DNA from 2 places in the Halobacillus sp. B23F22_5 genome. Region 2 is predicted to be linked to the other one. Evidence: a T-box and tRNA genes for the amino acid it is inferred to sense, from the RefSeq annotation. Region 2 holds a T-box; the other holds one or more tRNA genes.
The links. The T-box of region 2 lies ahead of argS (arginine--tRNA ligase). A T-box ahead of a tRNA ligase gene usually reads a tRNA of that ligase, here a tRNA-Arg.

Region 1: it encodes a tRNA-Arg, which carries the amino acid that the T-box ahead of argS (arginine--tRNA ligase) is inferred to sense. The anticodon was not compared.

Annotation. Positions count from the first base shown of each region.
Region 1 is NZ_JBIEKI010000012.1:33,675-37,093, reverse strand. Features, by position in the region: gene rph (ribonuclease PH) at 1-449, shown strand, start outside; gene ACGTN9_RS14845 (XTP/dITP diphosphatase) at 446-1,042, shown strand; gene ACGTN9_RS14840 (metallophosphoesterase) at 1,075-1,581, shown strand; tRNA gene ACGTN9_RS14835 (tRNA-Gly) at 1,768-1,838, shown strand; tRNA gene ACGTN9_RS14830 (tRNA-Arg) at 1,891-1,967, shown strand; gene ACGTN9_RS14825 (tetratricopeptide repeat protein) at 2,739-3,419, shown strand, end outside.
Region 2 is NZ_JBIEKI010000004.1:10,610-14,028, reverse strand. Features, by position in the region: gene ACGTN9_RS07105 (dynamin family protein) at 1-83, opposite strand, end outside; gene argS (arginine--tRNA ligase) at 180-1,850, opposite strand; T-box leader at 1,894-2,112, opposite strand; gene ACGTN9_RS07095 (gamma-glutamylcyclotransferase family protein) at 2,159-3,052, opposite strand; gene ACGTN9_RS07090 (P1 family peptidase) at 3,052-3,419, opposite strand, start outside.

The DNA of each region.
Region 1 (3,419 bases), on a different contig from region 2:
ATAAAATTGGTGAACGAACTGTCTGGGTAGATTGTGATGTGATTCAGGCGGATGGAGGGACTCGTACAGCCTCCATTACTGGTGCTTTTGTAGCGGTAGTACTTGCTTTTGGTAAGCTTCTCGATAAAAAGGTATTGAAAGAAATGCCAATTAAAGATTACTTAGCAGCTATTTCTGTCGGGGTGCTTCCTGATGGTTCAGAAATCCTTGATTTATGTTATGAAGAAGATAGTAAAGCACATGTTGACATGAATGTGATCATGACAGGAAACGGGGAGTTTGTAGAATTACAAGGCACTGGGGAAGAAGCGACTTTTTCTATGTCTCAATTGCAGAATATGCTTGAATTAGCACAAACAGGGATGGAAGAGATTTTTACTATCCAAAAAGAAGCGATTGGTTCTTATACAGACCAAGTGGATAAAGTGATAGCAAGTGATAAAAAATGAAAGAACTGATTATAGCTACCAAAAATGTAGGTAAAGTCAAAGAGTTTCAGGAATTATTCCATAAATATGGCATCCAAGTCAGGTCGCTTCTTGATTTAGAGAAACCAGTTGGTGATATTGAAGAGACAGGCGAGACTTTTGAAGAGAATGCCCTAATAAAGGCAGAAACGATTTCCAAAAAGTTAAAAGCACCCGTGCTGGCGGATGACTCAGGTCTTGAAATAGATGCCCTTGATGGCAGACCAGGGATATATTCTGCACGATATGCCGGTGAAGAAAAAAATGATCAAAAAAACCTGGAGAAAGTTTTAGCTGAATTAGAAGGGGTAGCTCCAGAAAGCCGGACCGCCCGGTTTGTTTGCAGTATAGCTATTATCCAGCCTGGTCAGGAATCTATTGTAAAAAGAGGGACATGCGAGGGAAGCATCGGTTTGGAGCCGAAAGGCGAAAACGGGTTTGGATATGACCCCATCTTTATTCCGGATGGGTATGACCGATCCATGGCCGAACTTAAACCAGAGGAAAAGAACACCATCAGTCATCGCAAGGATGCAATTATAAAAGTAGAGAATTGGCTGAAAGAACTAGTGTGAGAGGAGGGTTTTCTATGCCAAGTATTCTTATAATGAGTGATAGCCACGGAATGACTGATGAGGTAATGGATGTTAAACAAACGTATGAAGGGCAAGTAGATGGTATGATTCATTGTGGAGATTCTGAGCTTGAACTTTCCTCTGAAGAACTGCGAGGCTTCTATTACGTTAAAGGCAATGTAGACTTTGATCCTGGTATGGAAGAAGAAAAGTCTTTTACTATTGAAGGAATGACATTTTTCATTACTCATGGACATCTTTTCAATATAAAGTCAACATTAATGCCGTTGAATTATCGGGCTGAAGAAGCTGGAGCTGATGTTGTCTGTTTTGGACATTCCCATATGGCGGGTGCTGAAAAAGTGGACAACCGGTTATTCATTAATCCCGGCAGCTGTCGTCAGCCGAGAGACCATAGAGAGCCTACTTATGCATTGTTAAGCTGGACGGACAAAAGCGATGTAAAGCTTCAGTATTACAATATGAATCATCAGCCAATAGAGTTAAAATTTCATACATCTTTAAGGTCAGAGGGCTAGACCTCTGACCCGATTTAGGTGTTGACAAACTAAAAGAGAGTTAATATAATAGGTCTTGTCTCTAAAAAGACCATGCTGTTACATACCTATATTTTTCAGTGCCTTGAGAAGTTTGATAGTTTCCATAAAATCACAAAAGAGGCATGACAGTGCGTAAGCAAGACGAAAAAACATCTTTTATATTATGCGGGTGTAGTTTAGTGGTAAAACCTCAGCCTTCCAAGCTGATGATGTGGGTTCGATTCCCATCACCCGCTCTTCTAAAACTGTATCATCTTTATAGGTATATCCTTCATTTTCATTTACAATGTCCCAGTAGCTCAGCAGGATAGAGCAACAGCCTTCTAAGCTGTGGGTCGCAGGTTCGAATCCTGCCTGGGACGCCATTTTATTACTACATACAAAGCGTTGGGGAAGCCCAATGCTTTTTTTATTTACCTAAATACGGCTATGCTAAATCTCAGTGTTGATTTTACAGATAAGCTCCCTTTACTTGAAGACTCAGTTTCAAGACAATCGGGTCCGTTACCATGATAGGAATGGGATGGTTTGTGAAACGACTCGCTTTCCTGCGGGGGACCTGGCAAGCTTCCTCAGGCTTCGCCTTGCGGGATCTCGCCTAGCCCCTTCTCCCGCGGGAGTCTCGCCGTTTCCCTTCCCATCCAGCCAGTTGTACTAAACGGACCCTTCAAAAAGAGAAAGTATGTAGCTTAAACCTTCATATTGACGCATTTATAAAACGAGGCATAGTTTTCTTTCTATATGGGCGGTTTTCACAAGTGTGATTTCGAGAACTTCCTAATTATGGCAAGGGGCGTAAGGAAACGGTGAGACTCCTGTGGGAGTTGAGTGATAGCTGAGGCCCCGCAAGGCGTAGCCTGAGGAGACTCAGCACACGCCCACGGAAAGCGAATCGTTTCCTGGAGCCCTAAACTCCAATAATATCTCGAAATAAAGTCTTCGACTTTTCGGCCCTATAGTTGAGTAAGCCTATTAGGAAAGATCAATAACGGCCATTAACAGAGTCAAAAGAATAAAGCTACCATAAAAATTTCAGGATGCATTTTTTATAAATTAAATGTTTGTTTTACTTGAACTCGGGAAAAGATAGAAAGATAATAGAGGTTAATACATAGAGCGGTTAGGAAGGGTGTCCTATGAAAAAGAAACAAGGGAATATTGTCATGTTCCCCAAATGGAAAACCAGGCTGGAAAACGAGGGATTAAAGGCCATACAAGAGAAGCGTTATGAGGAAGCGCTGGAAACATTTGAACCTTTGTTTGAACATGATGTCGCTTCACACGATGTTGTGACAGGGAAACTGGTCAGTTTGATGGAGCTCGGAAAGTATGAAGCTGCTGAGGAGCTTTGTGAATACCTCATGAAACACGATGAGGATAATTATTATCAATATTTACATATTTATTTAACAATCCTGTTTCAAACCAGCCGATATGAAGAATTGGTAGGTTTATTGGATGAAGTCTTCCAGGAAGAAGATATGCCCCAACAAATGCGCACCCAATTCTGGCAATTATATGAAGTTAGCAGGAAGCTGGTCCAGGAAGATGACGAACAGCAAAACAACAAGTTAGTAGATGAATTTTTTGAAGGCTTGAGTGATGAAGATATACATAAGCAATGGCGGTCGATCATCAAACTTAGAAAATTAAGTGCTGCTCCTTATATTCAACCTTTTGAGGACCTGCTTACATCAGAACAACTGCATCCAATAATTAAAACAGGGATTATCCAATGGTTTCAGGAACATCAGGTCAATCGTAATATGGAAGTTTCTAAATTTGGATTGACTGAACGTATCAATCCATCTGAATTG
Region 2 (3,419 bases):
TCCTGACGATTTAATTCATGATATAAACCACTCAATCGTAGTGCTTCTTTCGTAAGCTGACTGTCTTTCGTAGTTACATTCATGGCTGGGACTCCTTTATATCTGGCAGATACTCTGTTATTTTGTCGTTATTCTTGTTATATATTGTAGCAGGAGCAAGGCTCTATGAATAGTGTTACCTACATCTTAGCTGGCGCCTGTATCCCGAGTAATCTCAATCCTTCATTCAATACCGACTGTACCCCAAAAACGACTGGTAAGTATTCTTGATGATCGATGACTTTCACTTTCCCATAAAGTCTATTGAATGCTTGAGCCAGCTTCAGTAAATAATCCGCCATAATGGAAGGGGCTTTTTCATGATATGCTTTCTCAACAATAGCCGGGAATGCTGCTAGCTGTTTAAGTACTTTCCAGCTTTCATCATCCTCCAGCCCCTGGACCAAAAGTGTGGGGTTCTCTTTTACTTTCTCCAATATCGAACAAGCACGTACATGAGAGTATTGGAGATAAGGCCCAGTTTCCCCCTCAAAGCTGGTCATCTGCTCAAGGGAAAATTCTACATCATGGAGACGATGATTCTTCAGATCATGAAAAATGACAGCTCCCGCTCCGATTTGCTGTCTAATCGCTTCCTTGTCTTTCAAAGCTGGGTTTTTCGCATCCATTTGTTCAGTAACAAGCAGCTCTATTTCATCCAATACCTCTTGAAGCAGGATCACTTTCCCTTTCCTTGTCGACATTTTCTTGCCATCTTTCAAAATCATTCCAAAAGGGACATGGACGATGTCCTCCGCCCATTCGTATCCCATTTTAGCCAATACAGCTTTAAGTTGCTGAAAGTGAATGGTCTGTTCACGTCCGACCACGTATAGCGAAGCATCAAAATCGTAGGTTTCTTTCCGGTAAATAGCTGCCGCTAAATCTCTTGTCGCATAAAGGGAAGAACCATCTGATTTTTGAATCAAACAAGGAGGCAGATCATATTCATCCAGTTGGACAACCATGGCTCCTTCAGACTCTTCCAATAAGTTCTTCTCCTGCAACAGTTTAATCACCCGCGCCATCTTATCATTGTAAAACGCTTCTCCGTGATAACTATCAAAATCTACGTGTAATCGATTGTAAATCGTCTTGAAATCTTTTAATGACTCATCCCGAAACCATAACCATAAATCTAACGCTTTGGGATCACCCGTTTCTAATTTCTTGAACCAGGCTCTCCCTTCTTCGTCTAACTCCGGGTGTTTCGCTGCCTCATCATGAAATTGGACATAAAGACGAAATAATTCCTGAATGGGGTTCTGTTTTACTGTCTGCTCATCCCCCCATTCCGAATAGGCATACAGCAGCTTCCCGAACTGGGTTCCCCAATCTCCAATATGATTGATTCTGGTCACCTGATTTCCCAGCTTTTCAGCAAGAAGCCCGATTGAGTTGCCGATAACCGTCGAGCGGAGGTGCCCCATCGCAAAAGGTTTCGCTATATTAGGAGAGGAAAGATCAATGGTAATATGCCCATTCTTTTGCTGGTTTCCATAATCAGCTCCTGAAGCAATCATATTTTCCAGTATGTCCCTGCTTGCCATGACCCGGTTTAGCTTTACATTCACATACCCGCCGGCTGACTCGATTTGAGCGAACAGTGGATGCGAAAGCTTTTCAGCAAGCCCTTGTGCTATTTTCTGGGGAGGTGATTGGTACACTTTTGCTAACGTAAAACAAGGAAAAGAAAGGTCACCGTGCGTGTCTAATTTAGGAACCTCTATCAGTGCTTCTATTTCCTGATAAGATAAATCTCTGTTCAATTCTCCCTCTAATACAGTTGCCAGTGTCTTTTTTCCATACATGTGAATTCCCCCTTAAATAAAAATAAGACTCCCGTCTCTAACGTATAGAGACGGGAGTCTTCCCGCGGTACCACTCTTGTTAAGGGGAAAAATCAATATTCCCCTCCAGCTTGACGCTTTAACGCAGCGACACGATCAACTCTACTGTCATTCAAGTCAATATCTCGGAAGTCCGGTTCATCATCTGCTTTCAACCAGGCTCCCACCGTTCCTGGTTCGCTTTGTGTCTACAGCTGATTACTCTCTTCGTCATCGATTTCAAATATTTAGCAATGATTATACCTTAACTGAAAATTACTGCAAGCCTTTTATTTTTGTTCACTTGTACTCTTCTTAACGTAATTCCTGAAGCCATCAACCTGGAACTCTTCGACAAATAACTTTTCCAGATAGTTCATATAATCATCCGAAAGGCAGGATGCGGCGCCACGATGAATTTCCTCTGCATAGTGGAAAGGAGGAGAAAGATCGGACTTCTTATCAAGCACATAAAATGTCAACACATCCTTCAACTGCTTACCATCTTGTTTGATATCAACTACGGTAGGACGATAGTGACCCGCTTCGACCCCTTCACGTTTGAACAAATACTCTACGGCATCCAGCGGCGTCCTGTATAAGACTCCCTCAACATGGTTATCTGCTTCCATGATATCCGCTCTCCCGCCATCATGTACATGGTGGGAGAAAAGAAGGCGGTAACCCTCCAAGACCCCGCGCCCAAGTTTTTGATGGAAATAATGATCGACCCCTGCCAGTTTGAACCGCTCAGCATCCATACATGATCCATATGCAAAGTAAGTGACTTCATCTTTTTTTAATAATTCGTGGACCTTCCAATCGCCATACAAGATTTCGGTTTCAGCCATTTCTTTTCTTTTAGGCGATAAATAATAAACATAAGCCTGATAGTTGCCCAGATCTGTCTCTACTTCTTTTATCTTTCTATCATATAAATTATCCTCGCCGTCTTCCTGGAAGCCTTCGAGTTCATCTACGATTGCGAGGGTTGCTTCATCCACTTGATACAATTCCCCAAAAACAACCGCATCTTCCTCCAATAACACCGGATAATAACTTGGCCCTTCATACAATCTCCCGGTAGTACTTGCTTGTTCTGACACGAGTTCTGCATGGTTTAGATGAAAATGGTTCGGCTGATGTTTGCGTAAGGTACCATAAACGAATAAATGATAGAGCATTATGCTTTCCTCCTTTTCTGCAAATCTCTATAGCTTAATAGACTATATGCTGATGTTGTATCCCTGACACCTCGTAGTACTGCCTGCTCTACAACTTTTGCTGCGAGCAATCCAATGGTATTGACATCCGCTTCTACCTCACCGGTAGCCATCAAAAATAGGCTGTCCCCATCGATCAAGGTATGAGAAGGGCGCATCGTCCTGGCAAAACCATCATGGGCAATAGAAGCGATCTTATTTGCCTGAGCTTTTGATAACTTGGCATTTGTCATGATGACACCAATCGAAGTATTGCCGGAAAATCGATTGGGATCCGCTGTTTTTATTTGTTTTATTAATATATTTTCAGTAGAGAGCAATTCTAAAC